Regions from separate parts of the Planococcus sp. NCCP-2050 genome, predicted to be linked through region 3. Evidence: riboswitches for the same ligand, from Rfam matches in the RefSeq annotation. Region 3 holds a riboswitch; each other region holds the start of a gene.
The links. A riboswitch is a leader RNA that binds a small molecule or an ion and turns the genes downstream of it on or off. The one in region 3 is predicted to bind cobalamin.
Positions count from the first base shown of each region.

Region 1: another riboswitch for cobalamin. It lies ahead of NFU07_RS08500 (acyl-CoA thioesterase); the one in region 3 lies ahead of NFU07_RS04500 (hypothetical protein).
Region 2: another riboswitch for cobalamin. It lies ahead of NFU07_RS05700 (ABC transporter substrate-binding protein); the one in region 3 lies ahead of NFU07_RS04500 (hypothetical protein).

Region 1 covers NZ_BRCX01000001.1:1,702,721-1,713,321, forward strand. Annotated here, with positions in the region: gene NFU07_RS08470 (TRAP transporter small permease) at 69-554, opposite strand; gene NFU07_RS08475 (C4-dicarboxylate TRAP transporter substrate-binding protein) at 562-1,563, opposite strand; gene NFU07_RS08480 (GntR family transcriptional regulator) at 1,645-2,334, opposite strand; gene NFU07_RS08485 (flavodoxin domain-containing protein) at 2,504-2,980, opposite strand; gene NFU07_RS08490 (ribonucleotide-diphosphate reductase subunit beta) at 2,961-4,007, opposite strand; gene NFU07_RS08495 (ribonucleoside-diphosphate reductase subunit alpha) at 4,020-6,302, opposite strand; gene NFU07_RS08500 (acyl-CoA thioesterase) at 6,304-6,789, opposite strand; cobalamin riboswitch at 6,946-7,123, opposite strand; gene NFU07_RS08505 (undecaprenyl-diphosphate phosphatase) at 7,205-8,029, opposite strand; gene NFU07_RS08510 (MFS transporter) at 8,472-9,779, shown strand; gene NFU07_RS08515 (GNAT family N-acetyltransferase) at 9,806-10,601, opposite strand, start outside.
Region 2 covers NZ_BRCX01000001.1:1,168,817-1,179,417, reverse strand. Annotated here, with positions in the region: gene NFU07_RS05715 (antibiotic biosynthesis monooxygenase family protein) at 244-741, shown strand; gene NFU07_RS05710 (YwiB family protein) at 881-1,291, shown strand; gene argS (arginine--tRNA ligase) at 1,288-2,949, shown strand; cobalamin riboswitch at 2,997-3,182, shown strand; gene NFU07_RS05700 (ABC transporter substrate-binding protein) at 3,315-4,292, shown strand; gene NFU07_RS05695 (FecCD family ABC transporter permease) at 4,300-5,277, shown strand; gene NFU07_RS05690 (adenosylcobinamide amidohydrolase) at 5,279-6,739, shown strand; gene cbiB (adenosylcobinamide-phosphate synthase CbiB) at 6,736-7,689, shown strand; gene cobD (threonine-phosphate decarboxylase CobD) at 7,676-8,755, shown strand; gene NFU07_RS05675 (bifunctional adenosylcobinamide kinase/adenosylcobinamide-phosphate guanylyltransferase) at 8,737-9,285, shown strand; gene cobS (adenosylcobinamide-GDP ribazoletransferase) at 9,293-10,060, shown strand; gene NFU07_RS05665 (histidine phosphatase family protein) at 10,024-10,601, shown strand, end outside; gene NFU07_RS05660 (bifunctional adenosylcobinamide kinase/adenosylcobinamide-phosphate guanylyltransferase) at 10,569-10,601, shown strand, end outside.
Region 3 covers NZ_BRCX01000001.1:894,830-905,430, reverse strand. Annotated here, with positions in the region: gene NFU07_RS04515 (glycerol-3-phosphate dehydrogenase/oxidase) at 1-725, shown strand, start outside; gene NFU07_RS04510 (threonine aldolase family protein) at 902-1,996, shown strand; gene NFU07_RS04505 (GIY-YIG nuclease family protein) at 2,046-2,450, opposite strand; cobalamin riboswitch at 2,652-2,848, shown strand; gene NFU07_RS04500 (hypothetical protein) at 3,022-3,570, shown strand; gene NFU07_RS04495 (ABC transporter substrate-binding protein) at 3,567-4,517, shown strand; gene NFU07_RS04490 (glycosyltransferase family 2 protein) at 4,640-6,484, shown strand; gene NFU07_RS04485 (glycosyltransferase) at 6,535-7,836, opposite strand; gene NFU07_RS04480 (hypothetical protein) at 7,823-8,032, opposite strand; gene NFU07_RS04475 (DUF4126 domain-containing protein) at 8,322-8,879, shown strand; gene NFU07_RS04470 (GDSL-type esterase/lipase family protein) at 8,960-9,664, shown strand; gene NFU07_RS04465 (HEAT repeat domain-containing protein) at 9,850-10,601, shown strand, end outside.

The DNA.
Region 1 (10,601 bases), 810 kb from region 3:
TCGGCCGAATTGAATTCGGCCAATAACTTCAAAGCAGTTTAGCGGACTATCCGTAACGTTTATTCAATTTATACAGATGTTGTTTTTAAAACGTTGATTTTCTGTGCCACTTTAAAAATCAGGGTGATCAACATTAAGATGCTTCCAATCGGCACAGCCATTGTGATAAAGGAATAACTTAGTGGAAGGTTACTGATTAAGCGCACTGAGTTTTCGATGCTTAACTGGATTCCAAAATTGATCAGGAAAACCAGGAAGGCCATAATCAATACGTTAATAATGATTTCTAGCACAGCCTTTGTTTTCGGCTGCAGTTTTTTCACGAAAAAATCCACTCCAATGTGGCGGTCTTCCCGGAGACAGCGATTGGCACCTAAAAAAATGACCCAAACAAATAAGAATTGAGCAAACTCCACAGACCATGAGAGGGGGAATCCCACCCATCTCATGATTGAGGCGATAAAGACAAACGCTACAACACCGATCATCAATAAATTAGTAATAAAATTCTCGAATTTTGCATAGCCGCCAGCTACTTTTTTTATCATTTTCATCACTCACTTATTTTCCTAGGATTTTATTGATTTCTTCACGAAGTTCTGTGTATCCGTCGAATTTTTCATAAACTGTGTTGGTTACTTCCTTAAATGGCTCGATGTCCACTTCATTGACTTCTACGCCTGCGTCAATCATCTTCTGCTCGAATTCATCAAGCATGCCGATCGTATTTTCTGAAGCTTCTTCTCCCGCTTTGAACGATTCTTCAATGACGATGTCCTGATATTCTTCCGGCAGGCCATTCATCCAGTCAGCCCCTGCTACAATGCCCGTCAACAATTGGAAGTGGCTCGTTTTCGTAATGTATTTAACGACTTCTTGAAGATTCGCCCCGTAAGTGGCCGGATGCTGCGCTTCCGCTCCGTCAATAACTCCTTGTTGGATCCCCGGATAAACTTCTGAGAAGGCCATGCCTGAAGGGCTTGCTCCCATTGCAGAAATGGTTTCTGTCCAGATTTCCGCTCCCGGTGTACGCAATTTCAAACCTTTAAGATCGGCCGGCTTTTCAATTTTCTTATTCGTCAACAGATGGCGGTCGCCTTGGTACCAGTTGAACGAAAGCACTTTCAGGTTATGGTTTTGTGCAAGTTCTTCTTCCCAGCCTTTGAATAGATCCGACTGGACAATTTTGCTCGCTTCATCGTAGCTGTCCGCTACGTAAGGAGCAGCCAAAATGCCCATTTCAGGCTCCATTTCAGCAAGACGCCCAGCATCTACGATAACTGCCACGTTCGTGCCCACTTTTGCTTGTTCCAGGATATCTTTGTCATCCCCAAGCGAACCGTTGCCGAAAATTTCGATATTCACTTTATCGTCCGTCTTTTCAGCTACGCTGTCTTTCCACTCCACCAATCCTTCATAAATCGGATCTGTTTCAGCTAAAGCGGTTCCGACTTTCAGTGTATAGACTTTGTCGTCCCCTTCGGCAGCGCTTTCACCGCCGCAAGCCCCTAGTAATAAAGCTGAAGAAATCATTAATGCTGACATAATACTGCGTTTTTTCATCCGTAAATCCCCCTTGGTTTTATTGGATAGCAAAATTTTTTAATCCGTTTATTTAAAGCGCTTACATTTGGTCCCAAAAGCTTATTGCTTAAAATATTGCTGGTATTCGCTTTTCAGTTTTTCCTGCTCGAAAAGAAGCTTTTTCAAATGTTCCTCCATGGCTTTTTCTCCCAGGTCGGCATTTTTCTCTTTAATGGCAGTAAAGATCTTTTCGTGCTGCGATAGGATCAATTCCCAATTATAGTTGGCTGCCAAGCTCAGCATCCGAATCCGGTTTAAATGTGCATTCATCTGTTGGATCAATGCCCAAATCCGCTCTTTTCCGCTTCCTTCAGCAATGATTTTATGAAATTCTTCATCCAGTTCAAAAAGCCGGGTAAAGTTTTTTTCAGCCACGCATTTCTTTTGCAATTGCAGATTGGCTTCCAAGTCCTTCAACTTTTCTTCCGGGAAATCTTCACAGGCCACTCGTACAGTAGCTCTTTCCAAATGTTCTCTGATAAAGCGTGCTTCTTCGACATGATATAAATCGATTAAAGCGATTTTCGTGCCGCGCTGCGGGAAAACTTCCAGTAATTCTTCCTGCGCTAATTTAACAAATGCTTCCCGAACTGGCGTCCTGCTTACTTGCAGCAAATCCGAAATTTCTTTTTCAGAAATTTGTTGGCCAGGTTCGATAGCCAATGAAATGATATTTTCTCTCAATATTTCATAAACGTAGTCTTTAGTAGAAAAACTTTTGATTTTCTTAGTTGAATCGATGTTCAGCACTTAATCCCTCCTTTGCTTGGATTTCATGTTACCACATTAGCATACTTGTATGGTAGTATTTTTTCAAATTATTTTTCAATTCAGTTTCAATGACTTTTCCGATAATTTCACTCGGATTAACTAAAAACAGACCCCTTAAATTTAAGGGATCTGTTCTCATACTACATTCTCATGTATTTTCTGTTTTTAATTCTATATGCTTTTTCAATGCACTTTCAATGAATTTTTCACAGCGGATTTTATCTATTTCTTGCGGCTGCAACTCGATTTTCAAGGTAGCCGCTAAAGCGGTCTGGACAAATAGCATATCCCGAAACCGGTTTACAGCTCCGCAGAATTCTGCGAAAAAACTGTCGCCGGTGCCAAAAACTGCCGTTACGAGATGCTTCCGCTCCAAGGTTTCAAAGGCATGGAACAAGCTGTACAGCTCTTTTGGGATCTCGCCGTTTCCCCAAGTATAGGTGCCTACTAAGACAATATCGCAACGTAAGAGTTCAGTTAAAGGGAAATCGTTGATGGCCCAAAGCTCCGTTTCTAAACCATTCGCCTGGCAGATTTCCGCGAGCATTTCTGCGCTTGCTTTTGTATTGCCGGTAATGGACGCATAGACAATGGCGATTTTCGGCTTATAATTCGTCGAATCCATTGGACTGCGACACTTTCGAGTAAGTCCGGGATTTTTGTTCAAAAAAGTCGGTTTTCGTGTCATTCATCATGTCATCACCGAATACTTGTATCCACGGCATCGGATTGCTGCGTTCTTCGTAAAGATTATCGAGCCCGAGCTGCCGCAGGCGCTTGTTCGCCAAATATTCCACGTAGCCTTCGAACTCCTGAAGGTCGAGCCCTTCAATGCCTTCTAGAATATAGTGAGCCCATTCCTTTTCCAGCTGAACTGCTTTGTCAATTGCTTCATAGACATAAGCAATATTTTCATCTGTGTTCAATTCCGGGTTTTCCGTCAACAGGATCCGGATGAATTGGGCGATGAAATAAGCATGCTGCATTTCATCGCGTTGGATATAACTGATCATCGTACTGGTTTTCAGCATTTTCTGCTGGCGCGCCAAATGATAGAAGAAAGCAAAGCCGGCGTAGAAATAAATCCCTTCCAAGTTAATGGAGTTGACGCTTAGCTTGAAGAGGTTCTGAGCAGTCGGATTTTGCCGGAATTCCTCGTATGCATCCAAGATCAGCTCATTGCGCTTGCGGACGATCGGATCGCTTTTGGCTTGATTGAAGCGTTCATTTTGTTCACTTACCGCCACTAATGAGCTGAGGATATAGGAATATGATTCCGTATGGACTGCTTCCTGTTGGGCAATAACAGCGAATATCGCTTTAAAGCTCGAGTCGGTCACGTAGTCCATCACCTGGCTCATCGTCGGCGTCTGCAGGCTGTCGAGTGATGCTAATTGTGTATTCAACCGCAAGAATACATCCTGTTCGGTTGCAGTTAAGCTATCCCATTGTTTGATGTCATCCTGCATATTGATTTCCTGGGCTTTCCAGAAATTCGATAGCAGCGTCTGGTAAAGATCATACATTTGCGGGTAGGCAATGTCGTTCCAATTCAATAAACCGGAAGATTGGCCATTCAGGATACCTGTCGATTTATTCGGATGTTCCGGATTAAGCAGCTTAATTTTGGATAAAGGTGCATGTATGGACATATTCGTTCCTCCTTAGTTTTGGCATGCTTCGCATTCTTCAATTTCCGCCTGTGATGTGCTGCGGACATAATAAGTCGTTTTTAACCCTTGTTCCCAGGCTTCAATATGCATTTCCAGCAAATCTTTTGCTTTGATCGTATGCGGAACATACAAATTGAAACTGATGCCTTGGTCGATATGGCGCTGGCGTGCCGCGTTCTGACGGATGCTCCATTTTTGGTCCAGGACATGGCGGGCCCGGCGGTAGTAATCGTACGTATTGTGGTTCAAGTCAGGTGCTGTCACTTTGAATTTGAAGTTTTTCTTTTCCTCTGCATACTCGACTGCATACAATGGATCGATGCCGTCCGTTGAACCGCCGATTTTTGCTGTTGACGAGTTCGGCGCGACTGCCATCATCCAGCCGTTGCGAACGCCGTTCTCAGTGATTTCTTTTTGCAGATCGGTCCAGCGGCCGCTTGTGTATTGTTTGCGTTCAAAATACTCGCCTGTCTGCCATTCCGAGCCGCTGAACTCGCGGTAAGCACCTTTTTCCTTGGCAAGTTCCATAGAAGAGCGGATCGTATGGTAGGCAATTTCTTCATATAACTTATCAGCGAACGTTACGGCTTCTTCTGATTCCCAGTGGATACCTTCAAGTGCGAGCAAATGGTGCCATCCGAAAGTCCCATTTCCTACCGCTCTGTATTTTTTATTCGTCGCATCCGCCTGCCCGACAGAAATCGTATTCAAGTCGATGACATTATCGAGCATGCGCATCTGGATTGGAATGAGACGCTCCAGCACTTCCGCTTTCACCGCACGCGGCAAGTTGATCGACGACAAGTTGCAGACAACGAAGTCGCCCGGTTTCCGGATCATGACCAGGTTGCCGTCTTCGTCGGTATATTCTTTTGTAATCGTTGTCGCTGACATGTTTTGTGCAATTTCTGTACACAAATTACTGCAGTAGATCGACGTACGCCCTTTTCCGCGCATATGCTTGTTCGGATTTTGCCGGTTCACTTCGTCGCGATAAAACATATAAGGTGTCCCCGTTTCAAGCTGCGACACCATGATGCGCGCCATGATATCCATCGCCCGGTAAGTTTTTCGCGGCAAGAGCGGATTCGCTGCCGCTTCCTCGTATTTTTCAGTAAAATGCTTTACATCGTTTTCATCATAGAAATCCTCAAGTCCAAGTGCCGTCCCGTTTTCATCCTTCCAGCCCATAACGCTTTTAACTTGATGCGGACAGAAGGTATGCCATTCACCGATGCTCCGGCCATTCTCATCTTTTTCATTCAGCTTTTCCATAAATAGATCCGGTATCGAAACTCCCGTGAAAATATCATGCGCTTTTCGGCGTTCATCGCCATTGTTCGTTTTCAAGTCCAGGAAGCCGTTCATAATATCTTTATGGAAGACGTCCAAGTAAATAGCTACCGCACCCTGGCGCTGTCCAAGCTGATCCACACTGACTGCTGTATCATTGACCAAGCGGATCCATGGAATGACTCCGGATGAGTTGCCTTTGAATTTTTTAATGTCCGATCCTAGAGCGCGGACTTTGCCGTAGTAAATGCCGATGCCGCCTCCGTCTTTGCTCAGGCGGGCAATATCCCAGTTATTTAAGTAAATGCCGTCGAGCGAATCGTCCACCGTGTCGATAAAGCAGGAAGACAGCTGCCCGAAGCTCTTGCCGGCATTGGATAAGGTCGGTGTTGCCACTGTCATATAAAGGTTGCTCATCGCCCAATAAGCTTCTTTTACCAGATCTAGCCGTTTTTCTCGTGGTTCATTTTGCATCAAAGTCATCGCGATGACCAGGAAGCGCTCCTGCGGCAATTCGTGGATATTTCCTTCATAATCCTTCGCTACATAGCGGTCTGCCAATAAAAACAGGCCGATATAATTGAACAGCAAGTCTCGCTCAGCATCGATTTCCTTGCCCAACACCTTGATTTCTTCCTCGGAATAGCTTTCCATCAAGTCGCTCGAATAGATGCCGACTTCACTTAAATTCTTCACCAACTTATAGAAATCGCCGTATTTATCTTGCGGCGGATAGTTTCGGTTCTTTGCAGCTTTTTTGTACAATTCTTCCAAATATAGCTCCGCCGCTACAAATGTCCAATCGGGTTCTGCCATGGAAATCCGGTTGAGGGCATAGATAAGCGACTGCTCCGCCTTCGCTGCACTTTCAAGTGTTGCCAGTTTATCGAGAAGAGGTGCTGTATCCAAGTTATAGACTTCTTTTGCCCGTTGGATGGCTTTTTCAACTGTGTCTTTTTCCAACTGGTTGATGGTATTCATATCAAATCAGCTCCTTTGCAAATTCATTGATTTTCATGCGCTGCTGCTTTCGATCTTGTGCGCTTTTAAATAATTGTTTTTCTTTCTCACTTTCCGGCACCACTGCGGGCACCGGCGTTGGTTTGCCAGCGTCATCTACCGCGACCATTGTCAAAATGGCTGTTGTGGTCAAGGTTTTTTCGGCTGTTTCAATGTTTTGGCATTCCGCTTTTACATAGACTTCCATTGATGTCCGGCCTGTCGAGATCACAACTCCTTCCAAAAGAAGAACATTCCCGACTGTAGCGGAAGATAAAAAGTTGACCGTATCGATCGAAGCGGTCACTACTGCTTTTCCGCTATGTTTCATGGCGGTAATTGCCGCAATTTCATCAATATAGGCAAGTACCGTCCCGCCGAATATAGTTCCCATATGATTTGTGTCAGGCGGCAGCACGAGTCTTGTTTGCACCGTCCGTGAAATGCTTGCCGAAATTTGTTTTTCCATTGCAGCTCAATCCTCCATTACTTGTTTTAAAGACAAAAAAACCGCCTTCTCTGAGAGAAGACGGGTATATAAACGCAAATAATCCAACGGAAAACAGCAGAAAACCACTGTTCCTTGCAGAGTACCTTCGTTATACCTCCCAGCTCCCGGAGAAGATCATAAACTTATAACGAGGCAGGTCTCCTGGCTTGTGCTTCCACCTACACTACGGCCTTCCCATCCATTGGACAGTGGTTTTCCATAGTTCGTCAGCACTTACAGTTGCGGGTACAGCTCCGGTTTTCACGGATTCCCTATTAAGCCTTTTCAGGCACCATCATTATCGGCGACACTATATATAGTGTTCAAAAATAAATCTAAACACTAATTATTGTATTTATTTACTATAATCCAGCTTTATGAATTTTACAAGCGATTACAGGTAAACAACGAAAATCAAGGCCGCAAGTACGATTCGATAAATCGCAAATGGCACCAATTTGATTTTATCAATCAATTTCAAGAAGAATTTAACAACAACTAAAGCTACCACAAAAGCACTGATGAATCCGACCACAAAGAATGGAAGAGCGTCCACCGTAATGTACTGCCAGTTTTTCAATAACGACAAGCCGCTTGCTCCAAGCATGATCGGCACTGCCATGATAAAGGTAAAATCGGCTGCTGATTTGTGGCTCATTTTCAAAAGAACCCCGCCGGCTATGGTCGATCCTGAACGGGAGAAACCTGGCCATAAACCAAGACATTGGAAAAGCCCCATGCCAAGCGCTTGTTTATAAGTCATCTGGTCAACCGTATCGATATGCGGTTTCTTTTTGGTAAAGTAATCCGCAATTAGCATAAGCACTGCACCCAGCACTAAGCCGATAATAACGGTCTCAACCGAAAAAAGGTATTCATCTATGTAATCTTCGAAAGCCAAACCAAGCACTCCGGCCGGGATTAACCCGACAATTACTTTCGTCAAACTCAAACGCTGCTTCTTCTCAGCCGTTTTGCTTCTATCTAAACCAAGCAAGTCTTTGAAACGGTCTCTAAAGATGATCACTACCGCTAAAATAGAACCTAACTGAATGACGACTTTAAACGTATTCGCCACCGGTTCACTGAACAGCTCTTTTGAATTCAGCCAGATGTCATCAACGATGATCATATGCCCTGTTGAAGAAACTGGCGCAAACTCTGTTAAACCTTCCACAATTCCCAGTACAATCGCAACAAAAATTTCCCACAAATCCATTCTGTTCTTTCTCCTTAAAATCGTTCATATTGTCCGATTCGTTTTATTTTATCTAATTTCTCTTCCATGTCGTGAGCAGCTAAAAAAGAAGTCTTTTTCATTTAACTCGACTGTGCCCTATAAAGTCAAGCAGCGCTGAAGTGCTTATTTGCACGTTTCTTTACTCTCCGCTTCCAGAAAGCAATGGCTTTGTTTATCTTATACCTTTTTTCCTTTCTTTTTGCTTCGAAACCATTAAAAAGAAAAACTCTAATCTATTCATCCTAAGTTTAAGAAGATTTTTTTGTTTTTCCATAATAATTAATTTCTGAATCCTTTTTCTTTTTGTCTTTTGATATTAATACCTTTTAATAATAAAAAATGATGGTATGATAATAAATTGTGATTTCAATATATTAATGGCGTTAACTTATTAATTTTCCGCTAAAAATGGAGATGTACGATGAAACAAATTACAGGATATTCTTTTCATTACGGCTGGGTGATTATCGCGCTTGCAGCGCTGTCCCAGTTTTTTTCTGGTCCCGGACAAACTTATTCCAACTCAATTTTCATTGATTATTACATAGATGAATTTGGATGGAGCCGTTCAACGGTTTCTGGCATCTATTCAGCGGCCACTCTGGCTTCCGGATTTCTGCTATTCTTTATCGGCCGTTTGATCGACCGCAACGGATCCCGCAAAATGGCCGTCATTGTTTCTTTGGCACTTGCGGTTGCCTGTATGTTCAATAGTTTTGTCACCAGCCTTGTCATGCTCTTTATCGGTTTCTTTTTCATCCGCTTATTGGGCCAAGGATCGATGGCGCTGATTTCCAGCTCCTTGATCCCCCAATGGTTTGTGAAAAAAAGAGGCCGAGCCATCAGCATCGCAGCAATCGGCGGCTTGGTCAGTTCGGCCGCATTTCCGCTGCTGAACGTGTGGCTGATCGGTTCTTTTGGTTGGCGCGCTTCTTGGCTGATCCTCGGCGCTATCATTATTATCTGCTTTACCCCGCTGGCCTTTTTCCTGATTCAGAACAAACCGGAAGACATGGGCTTGCTGCCTGATAATGGAGACGCCAAAAAACAAGGAAAGATGCAGAAGACTGTGGAAGAAATCAGCTGGACGGTGAAAGAAGCCTCCAAAACAAAAGCGTTTTGGCTTTTGCTGTTTTGTGCAGCCATTCCGGGCATTGTTAATACCGGCCTTACTTTTCATTTAGTTTCGATTTTCCAAGAAAAAGAATTATCTCTTGAAACAGCTGCCAGCGTTTTAAGTATCACTGCTTTGATCGGTTTGCCTGTGACTTTCTTGACGGGCATGCTGCTTGAGAAAGTGAAAGTGCAATATATGCTGGCATTGCTGTTTTTCGGAGAAATCATTTCTTTGCTGCTGCTTCAAAACACTAGCACCTTAGCAATGGCCATTGTGTTCGGTCTTGTTTGGGGAGTCAGCATGGGCGTTGAACGCATTGTCATGGCTGTCGTCTGGCCGAATTATTTCGGGCGCAAGCACATTGGCAGCATCAGCGGCATTTCAATGGCGATGATCGTGACCGGCTCAGCACTCGGCCCATTGCCGCTCGGCATCGCGTATGATCTGTTCGGCGGCTATACGGAAATTCTTTGGGGAATCTTGCTGTTTCCGCTGCTTGGCATGTTCGCCGCTTTCCTTGCGAGCCCGCCTCGTAAACAAGGTGAACAAAGCGCGGAATCGTTCAAAGAAGAATTTCTTCAAAAACAGACAGAGCCTTTACTCCATGAGTAAGGGCTCTTAGTATATAGACATTAAAATCATTTATTTTGTTCTTCAGAGTTGGCCGAACTTCGTTTACAGAGAAAACGCTCAACCCCTGGATATTTTTCACCTAGGCTGTGAACCTCAAATCCCAACTTGCGGTAAAAACCGACAGCTTCGCTATCTGTCTCAGCAATCATGACCTTCGGATAATATGTGCGGAAAACCCACTCCACAAGCTTCTTTCCAGCTCCAGCTTTCCGATTTACCGGAGAAACAGCTAAATGGATAATTTCAAGCTGCCCGAGTCCTTTTTGCTCGACTCCAATACAGCCTATAAAATTCCCTTCTTTTTTCAAGCCGTACAATCTCCGGTTTGGATCGTGTTGATAGGCTGCATATTCCACTTCTATCCGCTCCTCTGATGTGGCATAGGCCAGAAGTTGACGGATGTCTGGATGCAGGCTCTTGGAAATAATCTCTTCTATGCTCAAATCTGCTAACCAACCGATTAAATCCAAGACCATCTCTTCGGAAAATTGGTGGTTAATACCTTCATATAATTTCAATTCAACATTGGACTTTCCACTTTCAATCAAATAACCGTAATAATCTTTTTGTCCCTCTACCGGAATGGTTCGGTCTTCGCTTCCATGAAGCAGTAAGACAGGAGAAGCCCCTATCCCCTTTCCCTTCGGATCGAATTCTCTGAGATTGGCCTCTTCTTTTTCAGTCGGCTTTGGCCGGCCATCCATTTCCCGGAAGCGTTTTTCAGTGAATAAAAAGGAACCGGAGCCATTAATACTGGCCGCTCCGGCTAAATTTGGCATTCTTGAAAATACTCCGTTGGCA
Region 2 (10,601 bases), 270 kb from region 3:
CGACCTCGAGCGGCTAGGCGGCGAAGCTGGACAATAAGAAAAGCGGAAACGGCCTGGAAATCTCCAGGCCGTTTTTTATTTCGGCAACTTTTCGGACGGCGGAATGCAGTTTCTTGGTGAATGATCATAAAATGGCGAAAGTCGCTCATAAAAACACAAAACTCGCTCGTAAGACCTGCAAAATAGAATCTTTCAAAAAGAAACGGTAAGATGAGAGAGAAAATATTGAAAGAGGTGCTGACGATGGAATTATATAAGTGGACTGGACCGCGCGACCAGGGGGTATCGATCCTTGCGTCCTCGCCGAATTCGCGATTGATTTACTTGGTGGACGGCGAAGAGGCAACGGTATTGTTTGAAGCGGAAGATGGCACATCGGCGCAAGGGTTTGAAGCATTTCAGATCTTGAACGCAGTCGGTGATATCAATGACGGCTTTTATGCGGTCTTCAATAACATTCCGGTAACTGAGGAAGGACGCGAGCTGTTTGAAGCGCGCTTTCAAAATCGCGCCGGCAAAGTGGAAGAAGAGCCGGGGTTTGCGGCGATCCGGGTACTTCGCCCGCTAAATTCAGATACGTATATCATTTTGACTTTGTGGAAAGATGAAGAATCGTTTACAAACTGGCAGCAATCCCAAGCCTATAGCCATGCCCATGCGAAACGCGGCACAGCAGAAGGCATTGATAAACGCCCGAATGTTTTTCCGCGCCCTTCTTTCGTTAAAACGTATACGCGATAAATGGCTCCAAGTGGCGCACAGCATGGCTGTGCGCCATTTTTTTATGCGATGCCGCGAGCTATCCCAAACTTAATTGAAAAACCAGTGCAAAACAGGCTATAATATAAAGGTTATCAATCGACAGGAAGGCGGAAGCGTTTTGAAGAAATTCGTGAAAATCAAACTGACAACTAAAATCCGCCAACCGGATGTTGAAGAGCAAGTGTTGGAAATGCGGTCGGAAGGCACAATGACGGTTAAAAATAACCGGCTTTATTTGCAATATGAAGAGCAGCTTGAAGAGCTCAGCATCCGAACCACAGTGAAAATCAGCGATGATGAAGCAGTAATCATGAGAAGCGGAGGCTTGCAGATGCGCCTGCCGTTTTTATTACATAAAGAGCAAACGGGGAATTTAACGAACGAACAAGGGTCTTTTATGCTGACGACGAAAGCGCACGAATTATCAGCAAGCGATACGCGTTTCAAAGTTCGATACGATCTGGCGATGGGCTCATCCCATGTCGGGGAATACGAAATGGAAATACAATTTACGGAGGGTAAATCATGAATGCAGTAGAAAAAGTGCAACAGGCCATCAAATTGGCCATCAGTGAAGCGGTTCAAAAAGCCGAATTAACAACCGAACCAATGGAAATCCATTTGGAATCTCCAAAAGACAAAGCGAACGGCGATTATGCAACGAATATCGCCATGCAATTGACGCGCATCGCTAAAAAAGCACCGCGTGCGATTGCGGAAGCGATTGTGGAAAACCTGGATAAAGAATCAGCGAATATTGAAAAAGTGGAAATTGCAGGACCTGGCTTTATCAATATCACGATTAAGAAAGACTATTTACTGGATGTCGTCAAAACCGTATTGGAGCAGAAGGAAGATTACGGCCGCACCAATTCCGGCGCAGGCGAACGCATTCAAGTCGAGTTCGTTTCAGCAAACCCGACTGGTGACTTGCATCTTGGCCATGCCCGCGGTTCGTCTGTCGGCGATTCGCTTTGCAATGTACTCGACCTTGCAGGCTATGACGTTTCACGTGAATATTACATCAACGATGCCGGAAACCAGATCAATAATTTGGCGCTTTCGATCGAAGCCCGTTATTTTGAGGCATTAGGAAAAGGCGACAGCATGCCGGAAGACGGCTATCGCGGACAAGACATCAAAGATATCGCGGAAGACCTTGTAAAAGAACACGGCGATAAATTTGTTGCGATGACGCATGAAGAGCGTTTTGAAGCTTTCCGTAAACACGGCTTGAAAGTGGAGTTGGCGAAGCTTCAGAAAGACCTTGCGGATTTCCGTGTGGAATTCGATGTATGGTATCCGGAATCATCCCTTTATGAAAATGGCAAAATCGATAAAGCATTAGCGAAACTTCGCGAAAATGGCCATGTCTATGAAGAAGACGGCGCTACATGGTTCCGTTCAACGGCATTCGGAGACGATAAAGACCGCGTATTGATCAAGAACGACGGATCTTACACGTATTTGACTCCGGATATCGCTTACCATGAAGATAAATTGCAGCGTGGATTTGATAAATTGATCAATATTTGGGGCGCTGACCACCATGGCTATATTCCGCGTATGAAAGCGGCAATCGAAGCGCTTGGCTACGACCGCGACACGTTGGAAGTGAACATCGTGCAGATGGTTCAGCTTTACAAAGACGGCGAGAAGATGAAGATGAGCAAACGTACTGGCAAAGCGGTCACCATGCGTGAATTGGTTGAGCTGGTCGGCTTAGACGCAGTCCGTTATTTCTTCGCGATGCGCTCAGGCGATTCGCATATGGACTTTGATTTGGATTTGGCCGTTTCCCAGTCCAACGAAAACCCGGTTTACTATTCGCAATATGCGCATGCCCGTATCTGTTCGATTGTGCGCCAGGCAGAAGAGCAAGGTTTCATCGCTTCAACTGACCATCTGGAATTATTGTCATCAGAAAAAGAAGTAGATGTTTTGAAGAAAATCGGCGATTTCCCGAAAGTGGTTGCCGATGCTGCGAAGCTGCGTGCACCGCACCGCATCACGACGTACATTCAAGATCTTGCTTCGAACTTCCATAGCTTCTACAATGCCAATAAAGTATTGGATGCGACGAATGAAGACTTGACGCGTGCACGTCTGGCATTGATTACGGCAGTTAGAACGACGATTGCGAATGCGTTAAAAGTGATCGGCGTTTCTGCACCGGATAAAATGTAAACTTTCTGTTTTTTAACTGAATGTGTATAATGAAAATGAATCAATTGAATAGTCGAAATCATAAAGGTGCTTATGTGTAACAGCATAAGTTAAAAGGGAAGCCGGTTCGAATCCGGCGCGGTCCCGCCACTGTAAGTGTGAGCAATCTGTTGAAGCCACTGGAGCAAGACTCCGGGAAGGCGCAGAAAGCGTTGAGCACGAGCCAGGAGACCTGCCTTTATGAAACGCCCCATTAGCCTGCGAGGACCGGCTGGATGCATAGTCTTCTTTATGCCGTCCTTTCGTCCTTCCGCAGTCCTATGCGGAAGGATTTTTTTATTTTTAACACATCAAAACAGAACATCAAGAGAAAAGGGGATACAGCAATGAAAAAAGTTTGGAAGTTTGGAATGAGTGCGGGTATGGCGGCTTTGCTGCTGGCAGGCTGTGGTGAAGAGGCAGCACCGGTAGAAGAACAGGACGTAGAAACACCGGCAGAACCGCCCAAAGAGGTGGCGGAAGTCGAATTCCCGGTAACTTTAACGGATGCTGTCGGCGAAGAAGTGGTGATTGAAGAAGAGCCGGATGCGATTGTCTCGATGGTGCCTTCTAATACGGAAATCGCTTATGAACTGGGATTGAGTGAAAAGATGGTCGGGGTTTCCGATTTTGATAATTATCCGGAAGAAGCAGCAAGCGTTGAGAAAATTGGCGGACAGGAATTCAATGTGGAGAAAATCATTAGCCTGCAGCCCGATATCGTATTAGCGCATGAATCGAATTTAGGAATCGGAGACGCTGGATTGCAGCAGCTTCGAGATGCTGGCCTAGATGTATTTGTAGTTGAAGAAGCTACCACTTTTGATGAAGTTTTTGAAACGATGACCATCATCGGCCAAGCGACAGGCACCATGGAAGAAGCGGATGCACAAATTTCGGAGATGGAAGCGCAATTGGACGAAATTGAAGAAATGGCTGCAGAAGTAAAAGAACCGAAAAAAGTGTTTGTCGAAGTGGGAAGTACGCCGGAAATTTATACGACCGGCAAAGGTACATTCATCGATGAAATGCTGTCAACGATCAATGCTGAAAACATCGCCGGCGATCAGGAAGGCTGGGTCAGCATGGATCCGGAAGCGATCGTCAGCAGCAATCCGGACGTAATTGTTACTACTGAAGGCGCATACGTACCAAATGCAGTCGAGCTCATCATGGGACGCAATGGTTTTGCTGAAATCACAGCAGTACAAGACGAAGCGGTTTATAACCTCGACTCGGACAAATTGACACGCCAAGGCCCACGAGTGACAGAAGGATTGCTGGAGCTTGCACGAGCAGTATATCCAGAGGTCTACGGTGAATAAAAACCTGATCGCCTACACGATATCCCTCATTTTATTGGCGGGAGCTGTAGTGTTGGGTGTAACGGTCGGCACGGTAACGATTTCGCCGCGGGTGCTATGGAATCCATCTTCGGATGAAACAGCAGCTAATATCCTTTGGAATATTCGGATGCCGCGTGTGGTTTTGGCAGGCCTTGTCGGAGCGGCGCTGGCCATTGCCGGGGCAGCTTTTCAAGGGCTTCTGAAAAATCCATTGGCCGATCCTTACACGTTAGGAGTGTCTTCCGGTGCCTCAGTAGGTGCCGTGACGACGCTCTTTTTCGGCATTACCATTCCTTTTTTAGGAATTTTCACCTTACCGGTCATCAGTATGGCGGGCGCGCTGGCTACGATGTTGGCGGTTATGGCATTTGCCAAATTAGTGGACCGTTCGATGAAGATGGAAACGGTGATTTTGACGGGAATCATTTTCAGCTCTTTTCTCGGTTCGGTCATTTCGTTGATGATCGCTTTGACGGGGGAAGAGCTGCGCCAAATAATCGGTTGGCTTCTGGGTTCAGTTTCCATGCGCGGTTGGCCTTATGTGCAGATGGCGCTGCCATTTCTCTTAATCGGATCGTTTCTGTTATGGCTGAACCGCAGAGAGTTGAACGCCATGCTTTTTGGTGAAGAACGGGCACAGTATCTCGGCGTCAATATCAAAAGGAGCAAAATGATGATTTTGGTCAGCGGTTCGGTTCTGACTGGTGCAGCCGTTGCCGTTTCTGGAACGATTGGATTTGTCGGGCTCGTGGTTCCGCATATGGTTCGCTTGCTGTGGGGATCGGACCATCGGCATGTGCTGCCGCTGTCCTTTATCAACGGAGCCGCATTGCTGATCGTCTGTGACTTAGTTTCACGTACGATCATTTCACCGACGGAACTTCCGATTGGCGTGATCACAGCCTTTATCGGTGCACCGGTCTTTGCTTTTATCTTTTTCCGCCAACGCAAAGGAGTGGCATAATATGTTGAAAATAAACAACTTAAGCGGCGGATATGGGGACCGGAATATTGTCCAGAACGTCTCTTTTTCCGTAGCGAAAGGAACCATGCTCGGCATTTTAGGTCCGAACGGCAGCGGCAAATCGACTTTAATGAAGTTGATCAGCGGGGTATTGCCGGCAACTGCTGGGACAGTCGAAATCGGCGGCAAAGAAATTGGCGCATTCCAAGCAAAAGAATTGGCGAGAGAGATGGCTGTTTTGCCGCAGCTTCACGCCCATGCTTTTGCCCATACGGTCCGTGAAACAATTTCGCTTGGCCGCTACCCGCATCAAAGCGGCTGGTTTTCTTCCTGGTCAGCGGAAGATGAAAGCGAAGTGCATGAAGCGATGCGCCTGATGAACATCGGTCAGTATGAAAAGACGCAAATTGACCAGCTGTCAGGCGGAGAACAACAGCGCGTTTTTGTGGCGCAAGCTCTAGCCCAAAATGCCCGCGTTCTATTATTAGACGAACCAACCAATCATTTGGACATTAACCACCAAAAGGAATTATTAGACACGATTAAAAAACAGGCAATCGAAAAAAATCTGACGGTCGTTTCGATTTTCCATGACATCAATATCGCCTCTATGTATTGCGACCAGCTCTTGCTATTGGATCAAGGACAGATTGTCCGCATGGGCGAACCGCACGAAGTTGTGCGGGAGCAAGATATCGAAGCGGTTTACCATACACGCGTCAGCAATCATCCCCATCCAGAGCTTCCGAAGCCGCAGATTACTTTGCTGCCTGGGGTGGAACGTAAAACAGCCGCTGTTAAAATAGCAGCAGCCGATTTTCTGGTTTCTCCTGAAATGGTCGTCTACCAAAGTGAAATGCCTTTGAAAACCGTTTCTTCCGCGGTCATCAATGCGGGGGCGGGCTGGTTCCGTACCTTTATCAACCGCCACGTGGATATGGATTATAATATCGACGACAGTGTCCAGGAAATGACCGGTTTCATTGAGAGCAAAGGCTATAAGCCGACAGAAACAGTCGGGATGATGACGGCTGTCCGAACAGAACATGCGGTTGTAAAAGAATATCAGGGAGATTTCGGATCGGTTGTCATTGCTGTGACTGCAGGTGTTGGAAATGCCGTCGATGTCTCAAGGGCGCTTGACCGGGAAGTTGGCGTCGGCACCATCAATACATGGATTATGGTCAATGGCCATTTATCGGATGAAGCGTTTATCCAGGCGATGATAACAGCGACAGAAGCCAAGACTAAAGCGCTTCATCAAGAAGAGGTAAAAGATCCATTGACGGGCACGATCGCTACCGGAACATCTACAGACAGCTGTCTCGTCTCTGCTACGCAGCAAGGCGAATATTTGCCTTATGCCGGGCCGATTACGGAACTGGGCAAATTGATCGGTACGGGTGTATTTGAATGTACGTTGGAAGCGCTTGAATCCTACCGGCAGGCGAAACGGCAATGACGGCGCATGTCTTAGCCATTGCCCTTGGTATTTTAATCGACCGGATCATTGGCGATCCCGAGAATTGGCCGCATCCGGTTCGCTGGATCGGATCGCTCATTATGAAGCTGACTCGAAAGTTGAACCGTGCGCCACATGCATTTCGCAATGGTTTCTTGCTAATCGCTTTAATGGCTGGTGGTGCTTTTGCGATTGCTTATCTAATCGTCAGCTTAGCTTATGAAGTGCACGGAATAGTGGGCTTCTTTGTTGAAGCTGTATTGATCGCGGTAGGACTCGCACAAAAAAGCTTGAAGGACGCAGCAGAAGAAGTGCATCAGCCGCTTTTGCGGAAGGACTTTTCAAAAGCACGCGAAAAGCTATCCTGGATTGTCGGTCGGGATACCGGGCACTTGAACGAAAGCGAAATCACAAGAGGCGTAGTCGAAACCGTATCCGAAAATACAAGCGATGGCGTCACGGCTCCTTTGTTTTGGGCGTTCTTGCTGGGTGCACCCGGGCTGTGGATGTATAAAGCGGTCAATACATGCGACTCGATGGTCGGTTATCAAAACGAGCAGTTTAGCCGATTCGGCTATGCTTCTGCCAAATTGGACGATGTGCTGAATTTTATCCCAAGCCGGATTACGGGAGCGATTATTCTATTGTCTACGCGAAATAAAAGAGGGCTCACCTTACGTCAGCGTTTTGCTGAATGGCTGATCGATGCTCCGAAACATCCAAGTCCGAATAGTGGCTGGCTAGAAGCTGCGACTGCCATCCAGCTTGGCATCGAACTAGGCGGCATCAATACTTACAAAGGGGTCCAATCCGTTCGTGCGCGAATGGGAATGCCAATTTTTAAACTGGAAGCACACCATATTAAAGAAACAGTGGCGCATATGCATCTAGCTGTCTTTTGGTTTTACATTTTATTTGCAGGAGGAGCGATGATTTTTGAAATTGCCTGACCATGGAGCAAATCCACACCGGCTTTACCAGCAATTGAATATCGAATGTCCGGAGCGGATTTTGGATTTCAGTGAAAATGTCCATCCATTTGGTCCGCCAGAATTCATCCGGAACTCTTGGCATTCCATGCATGGATTAATTGAACGTTATCCGGATCCGGAAGGTGAACCTTTTCGGAGCGCCGCTGCCAGTTTCCATGGGGTTTCAACTGAACAAGTGATTACAGGAAACGGTGCTGCTGAAATTTTTACATGGTTAGCACGCCGGTATCAGAAAAAGAAAGTGGTGCTTATTGAACCGGCTTTTTCCGAATACCGAAAAACACTGGAAGCGGAAGAAGCCCAAATCATAACCGTCCAATTGACGGAGGAAAATGACTGGCAGCTTGATATCGAATTATTGGCATCTTCTCTTGCTGGCTGTGCCGCTGTCTATATCTGCAACCCGCATAATCCGACAGGCCTTCTGATTAAACAGCCGCAGATGGAATCTATTGCTGAAGCATGCAAGAAGGCGGGATGTGAATTGGTGATCGATGAAGCCTTCATCGATTTTGCGGGAGAAGCTTTTTCATTTATTCCGCGCCAATCGTCTTACCCTAAAACCATCGTCGTCCGGTCGATGACAAAAATGTACGCGATTGCCGGACTCCGGCTCGGTTATGCAATTGGCACCCCGGAAATCATGCAGGCGCTAAAACAAGGAGCGGCCCATTGGAATGTCAACGCCATTTCTGCTCAAATCGGAGCCGAATGTTTTAAGGAACAGATTTACAGGGAGCGGGTAATTGCTTCGGCGAATGAAGAACGGGAGCGCATGGCAGTCTTTTTAAAAGGCGTTCAATGCAAGGTGAGTGCATCCGCAGTGAATTTCTTATCTTTCAAACTGCCGGAAGAAAAAGATTCCTGCCGGTTTTTCATCGATTTTCTTGAGCAAGGCTTTGTTCTTCGGCATACCAAATCGTTCCGAGGAATGGATGGCGAATGGTTTCGCATCGGCATGAAGACACCTGCGCAAATGGATCAATTGCAGGAGGCGATCGGCAGATGGCTAATGGACAATTGATCTTTGTGAGCGGAGGTGTCCGCAGCGGGAAAAGTGCGTGGGCTGAACGGAGAATTCAAGAGTCAGCTGGGACTCGCAAAGTTTATTTGGCGAGCGGGCAAGCGCATGACCCGGAAATGGTGCAGCGAATCCATCGCCACCAGGAGGACCGGAAAGAACAAGATTGGATCACCATCGAACAGCCTTTGCATTTGGAAAAGGCGCTTCCATTTATAAAAGACGGCGACGCGGTCTTATGGGATTGCGCCACCACCTGGCTCGCCAATGAATTATACGAAGGCTGGGAAAAAGGGGCCCCGTGTGCCGGACAGCCAGGATGCATGGAGCAAAAATGGGCAAACTTGAAGAACACGATCCACAGTTTGCAGTGCCGGACAAAACTGCTGGTTATTGTCTCGAATGAAGTGTTGGATGATTTCGTCCGGGACGATACGTATCAGCGCTGGCTTGGACGAATCCATATTTGGATCGTTGCACAAGCAGATGAAGCTTATGAAATGGAAAATGGCATGGCCCAAAAAAGGAAGTGATGGAAAGATGCGTCATGTAGTGAATGGAATTGCACTGGCTTTTCAGTTTTTCTCTGCCATTCCGGTTAAAAAGGAATTGCCGATGGAGAGAAAAGACATCACCGCAATGTATGCGGCTCTGCCTTTTCTGGGATTGTTTTTTGGCAGTGCAGCAGCAATTACTGCGTTCGTATTCAGGGATTTCACAGAACTCAGCTCATTAATTGCCGCATTCTTCATCACGGTTCTCTTCGTTATTTTAACAGGCGGCTTGCATTTGGACGGTTTGGCGGATGTCGGAGATGCCTATTTCTCTTATCGGGACCGGAAAAAACGGCTTGAAATCATGACCGACCCCCGTATCGGTGCATTCGGGACAATGGTGCTGCTATTTGCAGTAATCGGGAAAATCCTTATTATTTCGGAAATTATTTACCAGGCTTCACTCATTGCGGTTTTATTCATCCCATTCCTGTCCCGAACGGGTCTTCTGCTGCTGTTCAATACGCTTGGCAGTGCAAAAGAAGAGGGCCTTGCGTTCTTTTTTCAGAATAAAGCGAATAAAAAAAGTTTGCTTGCAGCATCGGCCCTATACTTAGCAATCGCATTAAGCGGGTTGGTCATATTGCTTGGCTGGAAAATAGCTCTTGCTTTATCTCTCGCCTTAGCCATTTCTTTAGGGCTTTACCGGAATTGGTGCAAGCGCCATTTCGGAGGGGCGACGGGAGACTTGTTTGGAGCTTATATAGAAGGGACGGAATGGCTACTATGGGCAATTCTTTTATTCTTCATCTGATCCGCCACGCACCGACCGCAGGAAATCAAGCAAAACAATATATCGGCTGGACTGATGAAGCGGTGTTGCCGTTTAAAGCAGAACCGAATTCTTTACAGGCATCCGTTTGGGGAAGTGACCTGAAAAGATGCAAGCAAACGGCAGCCCTTCTTTTTCCGAATGCGATTTATCACCCGTCGCCGCGTTGGCGCGAATGCCATTTCGGCGATTGGGAGCAGAAAACCTATGCAGAACTCGAAAACGACGAATTGTATCGGAACTGGATTGACGATCCGCTAAACTTGGCACCTCCTAATGGAGAAAACTTGCAGCAGCTAGCGAAACGTATTGAAAAGGCGTTAAAAGTTTTGCCGGAAGGCGATGAATTTACCATTTTGACGCACGGAGGACCCATCCGTTATGTATTGGCGAGAGCAACGGGACAGCCGTTCCAACAGCAAACTGCGCCGCACGGGCACCAAATTACATTGGAATGGAAAAACCGGAAAGCCATGGAGGAGGGGGAATTATGCACATCGTTTTCGGCGGTGCCTTTAATGGC
Region 3 (10,601 bases):
GAATCCGTACGGAAGATATCGAATCAAGCTGGGCTGGATTGCGTCCGTTGATTCACGAAGAAGGCAAAGACCCTTCAGAGATTTCACGTAAAGATGAGATCTTTGTTTCAAATTCAGGATTGCTGTCGATTGCCGGCGGTAAACTGACCGGATACCGTAAAATGGGCGAAAGCATCGTCGATATGGTAGCTGAGCAATTGGAAAAAGAGCATGGCTTGAAATTCAAAAAAGTATCCACAAAACATTTGCCGATTTCAGGCGGCGAAGTTGGAGGGTCAAAAGGGTTCGTGAAGTTCTCTGAAGATCGGGTGCGTTTAGGTGTGAGCCGCGGCCTTTCTCCGGAAGCTGCACGCAAATTGGTTCAACGCTACGGATCAAATGTTGACCAAGTCTTCAATTTCTTATTTACCGGAAACGAAGAAGCGGCTAAAGAGGGAATCGACCCAATCGCTTTCGCTATGCTGCGCTACGCTTTGGAATACGAAGCAGCCTACAAACCGATTGATTTCTTCATCCGCCGTACAGGTGCATTGTTCTTCGATATCAACTGGGTACACGCCAATAAAGCGGCTGTAAATGCTTATATGGGCAAAGTGCTTGGCTGGACTGAGGAACAGGCAACGGCTTATAATAACGAGCTGGAAGGGCTTCTATATGAGGCTGTGCATCCGGTTGAAGTTGGCGGAAGCCGTTCAAGTGCCTCTTTTAAAGCCGCAGTAAATTAATAAATTCATAGATAAGCCGCTCTGATCTTAATTGATCGGAGCGTTTTTTTTGTATGCAGTTGCTTCTTGCATGAATGGTATTGGCTTCTCCCGATTTCCAGCGATTTGCCCGTATCCTTAAAAATGATATAGTGGATAAAAGCGCAAGTATTCTGAATAGAGACAGGAGCAAGACAATGACATCCAATGAACGGTTAAAGCGAAGTTTTCTCGAGAGTGAGCACCAGTTGGCTGGCCACGGCAAGCGTGATGTGAAGGTGCTGAAAGAGGCATTTGAGGGTATTGATGGAAATGTAGAAAGCGATATTTACGGCCAAGGAACGGTTATTGAAGAGTTTCAGGAGAAGATGGCGGAGCTGCTAGGAAAAGAAAATGCAGTATTTTTCCCGAGCGGGACAATGGCGCAGCAAATTGCCTTGCGTATCTGGTGCGACGCGGCAGGCATTCGGAAAGTAGCTTATCATCCATTGAGCCATCTGGAAATCCACGAAGAAAAAGGGCTTCAAGAATTGCATGGAATCGAGTCTGTGCTGCTCGCTGATATGGATCGCGTCATTGAGCTAGAAGATGTCCTCCAAATGGACGAGAAAGTGGCCTGTGTGCTGTTGGAGTTGCCGCAGCGTGAAATTGGCGGGCAATTGCCAAGCTACAAAACTTTGGAAGAGATTTCGGCTTATTGCCGCAAGAACGAGATCAAACTGCATCTGGACGGGGCGCGGCTTCTGGAAGTGCTGCCTTATTACGGTAAAACCGCAAGTGAAGTCTGCAGCCTTTTTGACAGTGTCTATATCTCGCTCTATAAAGGAATTGGCGGCATCGCAGGAGCGATACTGGCAGGAGATAAAGAGTTCATGGCTCAGTCAAAAGTTTGGAAACGGCGCCACGGCGGCGATTTGATTTCGCTGTATCCATATATCCTTTCCGCTGACTATTATTTTGACAAGCGATCTAAAAAGATGGCGATGTATCATGAACATGCAAAAGAACTGGCCGGCTTTTTCAATAGCTGTGAAGGGATTACCACTCTGCCCGTGGAGCCTGTATCGAATATGTTCCATGTCCATTTCAGCTATGCCAATGACACGATGGAGGAGCTGCTTGCTGAGCTTCACCAGGAAACGGGAATCAGGCTTACAAGCTACCTTAAAACATTGGAAAACGGCGGCAGCTCCTATGAAGTCAGCCTAGGTGATTTGTATGAAACTTTGCCGGCAGAGAAGGTAGAAGAGCTATTTGCCAAGCTTAATGAAAAAATGAAAACTCTTAAATAGAAAGAAGCCTGTAAAAGACAGTAAGCGTCTTTTACAGGCTTTTTTCTATTTATCCTACGTACCATTTCTTGTACACCGGTTCTAAGGTATATGCCAGCATATGTTCAACGATTTCCCTTTTTTCAGGCTGTTCGATTTCGACCCAATGAATCGTGATAGGTGCCTGGATCTCTTGGGAAAATCCGTGAGGGGCATGATTTGTCTTTTTCAGTTTTGCGAAATGGCGGCGTATGCGGTTGTAGATTGGTGCTCCTTTTCCGATATAAAGGATATTTTGATTGGAGTCACAGAAAATATAGATGCCTTTAGCCATTCCCATATTCAATTTAATCTTGTTCAACAACATCGTGGTCTCATCATTTAAAAGAAAAGGAACATTTTCGATGGACTTCCAATTTTCATTATCGAATGCATAGTTTTCTTTTCTCAGAAGCTCATGAATCTTTTCTTTCATCTAATAATCCCCCTTATTTGTCGGTCGTAAAATTCATTTCTATTTCATATTTTCGACTTATCTGATTATTAGTTTAACCAATAAACGATTAATAAGCGAGAGCAGAAGTAAAAGTCATATTATTCAAATATCTGGAAGCGCTTTCTAATCGGAAAATTAGGCTTTTCTAAGGAATAAAATATGCTACACTTGAAACAAGTGAATAATCATGCAGAAAAAAGGTGCTGATTCGTCAGTATAACAGGGAATCCGGTGCGAATCCGGAGCTGTTTCCGCAACTGTAAGTGCGTATGAAATAAGAAAATGCCACTGTCTTAGATGAGTGATCATCCGACGGGAAGGTTCTTAGAGTAAAACGATGCACAAGCCAGGAGACCTACCTTTTTTTGAACGTATTTTTACTCTTCGGAAGATAAGGGAATCATACGGCAACTTTTACAATTTGGGCTTTATAGACGAGCCGTTTAATTGGAATGGTGCCGCCCTTTTTATGAGGGCGGCTTTTTGCTGTTTATCTGAAGTGCGATGCGGAAGATTACCACTGAGTAAAGCAGGAGAAGAGGTGATATGAATGAAAAAAGAAATGCGCTATATTTGCTATCCATTCATGCGGGAGTCCGCATCCACAGTGGATTTTGAAATTCGCACCGATTCACTGACGACGCGCATTGGTGAAGCCATTTCGTTGACGAAAGACATTCCGGAAGTAGAGTGGGATCTTCGTTATTTACAGCCTATGGCCTATCATTTGAATGGTTCGGTGCGTGGCAAAATAGCGATTGACCAAGAAGACCTTGAAAAACTGAGCAGTTTATACGATTTTTACGTGGCAGAGGTGGAAGACAGTATCGGAAATTTTGTCTTGCCGCAAGGGAGTCAGGCTGCCTGTAGCTTGCATGTGTGCCGAAGCGAAGCGAAAAAATCAGTTAGGGCATTGCATAAAGTGAGTTTGGAGCGGGAAGTTCCCGAGATTTTATTTGATTATGCGCAATTGCTCGCTAACGTCTTATTTGTCATGGCAGTTTATACCAATCGCAAACACGGGGTGGAAGAGATTCCGTTCATCAGCAAATCCTATCCAACGAGACCGAAAAAGAAAGAAGAGGAAAAGAGCAAATGAAAAAATCTTATTTATTGAGTGGAACGCTTGCACTGGCTGTATTTCTCGGAGCCTGCCAAAGTGAGGAAAGTGCGGAAACAACTAAAACTGCAGACAATGCAAACACGGAAACGGAAGTGGCTGAGTCTTACGCAGTGACAGATGATTTAGGCAATGAAGTGAAGTTGGAAGAAATTCCGGAAACCGTCGTTTCGCTTATTCCGAGCAATACGGAAATCCTTTATGCATTAGAAGAAGGAGACAAATTGATCGGTGCCACAGATTTTGATAACTACCCGGAGGAAGCTTTGGAAGTTGAGCGGGTTTCTGATTCTGTGAAATTCAATGCAGAACGCATCATCCAATTGGATCCGGATATTGTCCTCGCTTATTCGACTGGCGGACCGACCGGGTTTGAGGTTTTAGAAGAAGCGGATATTCCGGTATTCGTCATCGAATCCGCCGCTTCGTTTGAAGATGTATATGGCGACATCGAACAAATCGCGCAAGTAATGGGAGTGGAAGAAAAAGGCGAAGAACTGATTGCTTCCATTCAAGGAGAAATTAAAGACGTCCAAGACAAGCTCGCTGAAGTTGAGCAAAAGAAAAAAGCTTACATCGAAATCAGCCCGTTGCCTGAAATCTATACAACTGGCGATAAGACCTTCCAACAGGAAATTATGAACCACGCTCAAGTGGAAAACGTATTTGCAGATTTGGAAGGCTGGCCACAACTTTCTGAAGAAGAAGTGGTGAACCGGAACCCTGAACTGATTTTTACAACAGTATCCTATGTTGAGAACGCTGTAGATGAAATCAAAGCCCGCGATAGCTGGTCGGAAATTGCGGCTGTCCAAAATGAGCAAGTCTTCTTGTTGGATTCAGATATCACCTCACGGCCGGGGCCAAGAATAGGAGAAGCCGTGAAACTGGTAGCCGAAACCGCTTATCCAGATTTATTGAAATAAGTTCATTAAAACCACTGTCCGAAAGAAAAGGGCGGTGGTTTTTTAAATTGATTAAATTTTCAGATAACTGGTATAATTTATAATAAGCCTTTGCTTAATTAGGAGAGAAAAGAGGGGGAAGCATGATTAAAGTGACTGTAGCTATTCCCGTATACAACGACGAACAATTTATTGAACGCTGCATTGCCAGCATCCTGAATCAGACATTAGACCAGCAATTTCTGGAAATTATTTGTATAGACGATGGTTCTACTGACCAAAGCGGCGCCATCCTGGATCGCTACGAGAAAGAATTCCCGAATATTCACGTAGAGCATCAGATGAACTCAGGCTCTCCGAGCGGTCCGCGGAATAAAGCGATTGAACTAGCGAATGGCCAGTATATTTACTTTGTGGATGCAGATGATTTTTTAGGGGAAGAAGCGCTGGAACGAATGGTGGCGGTAGGAGAAAAATACGATAGTGATATTGTTGTCGGAAAATACAAAGGGGTGAATCGAGGCGTCCCGGAAGCGATTTTTTCAAAAAATCCGGAGTTTTTCTCATTTTACGGATCCAACGCGTTAACGACTATCAGCTCATTGAAGATGTTCAAAGTTTCTTTGCTTCATGAACACCAGATCCGTTTTTTTGAAGAAACCAATATTGGCGAGGACCATACGTTTACGGTCCCTGCTTATATCTGTTCGAATGGCATAGCCATCGTAAAAGACTATGACTGTTATTATGCGACCCGCAATCCAGATGCCATTAAAGTCCAATTGACAAAGCAGGAAAGGCCATTTTCGAAAGTCTTCCGTTTTATTCAGGCAGCGCTTCAAGCGATCGTTTCGCTTAACGTGGAAGAAAGCAAAATCAATCGCGGGCTTCAGCAGTATTGGGACCGGCTAATGAATTTCGAAGTCATGTATGAAGTGAATAAAAAACTGGATTACTCCAGAAAAAAACAACATCTCGCCAGTTTAGCGCCTTTATTGAAAGATTATGGACCAGGCGAAAGCTTTCAATTCTTCACTCCTATCCAAAAAGTGAAATTCCGCTTATTGGAGCATGGAGAAGCAAATGAGTTGATGGATTATCTCGACAGCGAGAAAAAGCAGGAAGATCTGCAAGTTTACCGAGGAGAATTATACCCGGCCACTAATGCCGCTTTTAAAATAGCGATTGACGAGCGAATCAGTTTTACACATGCCAATAAATATACGGCTTGTGTCATCAATGCTTATATCAAAGGGCAGAACTTCATCATTGAAGGGCATCAATACCATAGCCGCTTTTTACCCGAGAATCCTTTTTTGACGGTGCTGATGAGCAGGCGCGATACGGAAGAAGTCTACCGGATTCCAGCAAAACTCGGACTAGCAGAGAAGAGCTCAGGATCGCCTTTGTTGACAGTGCCGGAAGGAAAAGAAAAACACGGCTATTTCCATGCCATACTCGATTTGTCATTTGTACGGGAAATTGAAGAACCGCATTATTTTGATTTTTCATTGGTCAGCGATTACGAGGGATACAAAGTTCAAACGCGTCTAATGGCGGATGCCCGCTATTTTGAAGATTCGTTCGGTTTGTTCGGAACAGCTAAAATTGGCTATTTTGATGTTAAGCCCTATCGCACAAAGCATGGGAATTTCTCGGCAATTTTTAAAGAACCCGATAAAATCTCAGACAAACTTTCGGTTGAGGAAGCGGTTTTTTATCAGAACGGCGATGAAGTGCGCATTTGTGTGCATGTCCACTCGAAATATGATGGGTTTTTAGACGAAGTAAATCAGGTCTTTTTAGCTGTTGGCGAATGGTCCATCTCCGGCACCGGGCTGACCACTCAATTTAAAAATGGCGATTATTTCTTCTGCATGGACATTTATTTAAGCAAGCACGAACGGCGCAAACTGGCAAATAGCTATGTAGCATTTGTTGTGAATGATGTGGCATTGAAAATGCCGGATATTAAATGGGCAAGATAACGAAAAGAACGGGTAATCCAATGAGTCGCCTCACTCGATTACCCGTTCCATTAAGCCCGTTTGAAAAATTTGCTGAAGGGGCTGGCGGGTTTTGGTTCTTTTAAAAGAGACAGCCAGTTTTCGAGGAATTGTTCGTCGCTGAAACGGTCTGCGGGCCGGACATCAGGAAACTCCGTCTCTACGGCTTTTGCCATCGCTTCGGATAAAGCATAGATATCGTCAGGTGGGACCAAGAGGCCGTTTTGTCCGGAAACAATCAAGTCGCTCGGCCCGTATTTGATGTCATAAGCGACCACTGGGCAGCCATTATTTAAGCTTTCGATCATCACTAATCCGAAGCCTTCAAAACGGCTCGTTAGAAAAGAAGCTTTTGATTGTGCAAATATTTTTTCCGGAGTGGCGGTTTTCCCCATCAATTTTACTTGTTCTTGAAGGCCGGCATCATTGATTTGCTGCTGCAACTGTTCTTTATAATCGCCGTCCCCGTATATTTCTAGTGGGTATGCACGCAACACATCCCGCTTTAGGCGATAAGCTTCAATCAAATGGTGGACCTGTTTTTGTTCATCCAAACGCCCGATAAACACCAGCTTATTTTCTCTTTTTGAAGAGAAGCCCAAGTTTTTCAGTTCAACGGAATGGGGGATAACTTTTACTTTTTGAGTATCCGGTACGACTTCAGCTAAATCCGCCTGTTGTTTGTTCGTTAAGACCACAATTTCGTCTAGATCATCCAAATGTTCAAGTGCGTAGCGGTAGGACGATTTCACGTCGGCCACATCATTGCTGTTCAAATGTGAGTTGTGGAAAAGCAGGATTTTTTTAACTTTTGGCACTTCCATTTCCAGTAAAGGGCGATCCAAAAAGCGGGCATCGCAAATGACGGTGGAATGCTTCTCAATCATTTGTTCAAAACAATGGCGAATCCATTCTTTTTCCGTTTTGAATTCAAATGCCTCTCCTTCTTGGAAAAGATAGATGCGTATCAGTTTTTGTTCTGCCGTTCCGTTATAAGTTTTATTCAAATAGGCTTTTCCGGATTCATCTAAGAAAATCTCTTCTAAGATATAGGTTGTCCCTTGTTTGTAGATGATTTCCTTATGGCAGAGTCCGGCAAGATTATACTCTTTCCGTATTTTTCGGATGCGGTGGTGGGGATCCATGATATCGATGAATTTCAAGCGATTGCCTGGACTTTCATAATTTTTGTATAAAACATATTTTCCATTATCGAAAAAGCGGTAAACCTTGTTTTTTTCCAGTTCATAGCGAGTTAATCCTTTTTCTTCAGGCGGGTGTTCAACTTCTGTCACTTCATAGGTTCTTTTTGATAGGAAGTCATAGATATTCATTAATTTCACTTGTTTTGGGATATAAGCCGTTTTTGTAATAAAGCCGGTAGACGCTTTTGTAATTCGGATTATAATTGGTTGAAATAATGGCGATCGGAAGCTGCCCTTGTTCGCTGAGCAAGCGAGTTCTTTTCAATAATGCTTTTGTACGCCCTGCAAATTCAGCAGGCAAGGTTGAAGTCACCACATAATGCATACAAACATCCTCCTTGGTCAAAGTAAATCGTCTGGTTCGTATACTTTCTTAATCTTCTCTTTCTCAATTTGATGGGATTAACTATAAGGTGGAGTGTTTCTGGGATGAATAGGGCAAATGAGGATTCAAATCATTTATTACCGTAGTAGCAATGATAATCTTTTTTTCCTTCCATGTCATTAAATTCTAATTATCTTACTTGTTCTTACGAGTTGTTCCAAGCAAAAGTTTGAAGAGACGCTTTTCAGGTATAGTAAGAACAAAGCGTTTCAAAGGATGGAGGATTAGGATGGAGACGATACTTGCAGTTTGCATCGGATTGGCTTTAAGTGCCACTACAGGTTTCCGGGTTTTTACACCTTTATTGATTACCGGCATATTCGTGCGGGCTGACTGGCTATCGCTTGCAGAGGGCTTTGGTTGGATTGGAAGTACACCGGCACTGATCGCATTTGGCGTAGCGACGGTTCTGGAAGTGTCGGTTAATTACATTCCGGCTGTCGGCTCTTTCATGAAAGTATTGGAGACGCCTCTAGCAGCACTTGCAGGAATTTTACTGACGGCATCATTTATCGGTGATATGAGTCCATTTTTGGAATGGAGCATCGCCATTATTGGAGGAGGCGGCATTGCCAGCGCTTCACATGCTGCAGTGGCATCCGTCAAAGGGGCAAGTGAAACCGTGCTGATGAGTCCGGTAGTAGCAGGAATTGAAGATGCAACGGCGACAACTGTACCAATTTTGATTTTTATCGTGCCCGTTTTAGCGATTGTCTTCTTGATTGTGCTTATCATCGTCTTCCTGAAACTTTACCGCAAGTTCTTTTCAAGGCCAAGAGCTGCTTAGCCGGGTTTAAAGCCTGGCTAAGAAGGAAATACTTCCTATTGTACATAGAAAAGCAACTAGAGAAACAGGAAGTGGACAATATGAAGAAATTTAAAGTGTTTTTAGGCATATCTGTGGCGTTGAATCTTGCCTTTATCGGCATTGCGGGATTCATCCTGGCAAAACAAGGAGGAATCGGTTTTATCAAAGAACAATGGGATTCACTGGCTTCGGATCAAGGATTTCCGGATTATTACCTGCAGAAAAAAGCGATTTTTGAATCACTGGATACGGAGGCGCCGGATAAGATTTTTCTAGGAGACAGCATCACCGACCATGGAGAATTTCAGGAGTACTATCCGGAAGAGAAAGTGTTGAACAGAGGAATCGCAGAAGATACGTCAAATGGCGTACTGAACCGGATCGCTGAAGTTGTGGATCGAAATCCGAAAGAAGTATACATAATGATCGGCATTAATGACATAGGGGCAGGGGCAAGTTCAGCTGCTTATGAAAAAAATATGCGCAAAATCATCGAATCATTTGACCTGTCAAAAACCCGCCTCGTCCTGCAATCGATTTTGCCGATCAATAACAAAGATTTCAATAATGAATTGTCCAATGAGACAGTCGATGAATTCAATCACATTCTTGAAAGTTTGGCTAACGAATATGGGATTAGCTATGTTGATTTGCAACCGGTATTTGAAGAAGCAAATGGACAGTTGGAAAAGGAAATCACAATTGACGGCATCCATTTAAAAGGCATAGGTTACGATAGATGGATAAAAAGTTTAGAAAATTAAATGCAAAGCCTCCTATTATAACCAATAGGGGGCTTTTTTCATCTGTTTTTTCTAGCTGCAGTTATTGTAAGATTAACTTTGCTATTGTTTGATATTTACAATTCATCAAAGTTAATTAACTTATTTTAGAAAAAATAGGGTATGAAAAAAGGTATAAGCCGTGTTAATGGAAGGGGCGTATGAGAATGGTTCAGACATTTCTCTGGGTAGTGGTGGGATTACTGGAGGTGCAATTGATTTTATTGGCTGTTTTAATTTTTGGCAAACAGAAGGCACTTAAACGGCAACGGAAAATAGCATGGGTTAAAAGCCAAGTCATGCCGATTTATAGTAAGTTTATCGAAGCTCCCGAACAAAAATGGTTGGAACCTCAACTCCCTTCAAATAAATCCATCAGGCAATCTGCTATAGAAGAAATGCTCGTCGATTTTCAAGAGACTTACAAAGATCAAGAAGAGCGGAAACGAATTACAGAATTGGCAGAACGCCACTTGGCTCCGCGCTATAAATCCATCCTGAAAAATGGCGGTTGGGCTGAACGGATTAATTCCCTTTATTTCATCGAAGATTTTCGGATGGCATCTTTAAAAGAAGATGTATTTGTACATTTCAAGAGTTTAGAGAAACAGGACGATGAATATTGGCAATGTCTTCGGGCGGCGGCCATCTTGCAGGAACCAAAAGTAGTGGATGTATTGTTCGAACAATCGAATTTATCTATCGGCTTTTCCAAAGAACTATTGATGAGAATGGACGAAGAACTTCACCAAAGAATCATGGCCCGGATGTTTATGAAAGATGATGCGCCTGAGAACCTTTTGTACGCATTTATTCTGCTTAACGGCGAACGGAAAAGTGAGCGCTTTTTCCCGTTTGTTGAAAAAATGATGACGGACGAACGAAAAGAAGTGCGAATCAAAGCGATGAAGAGTTTGAC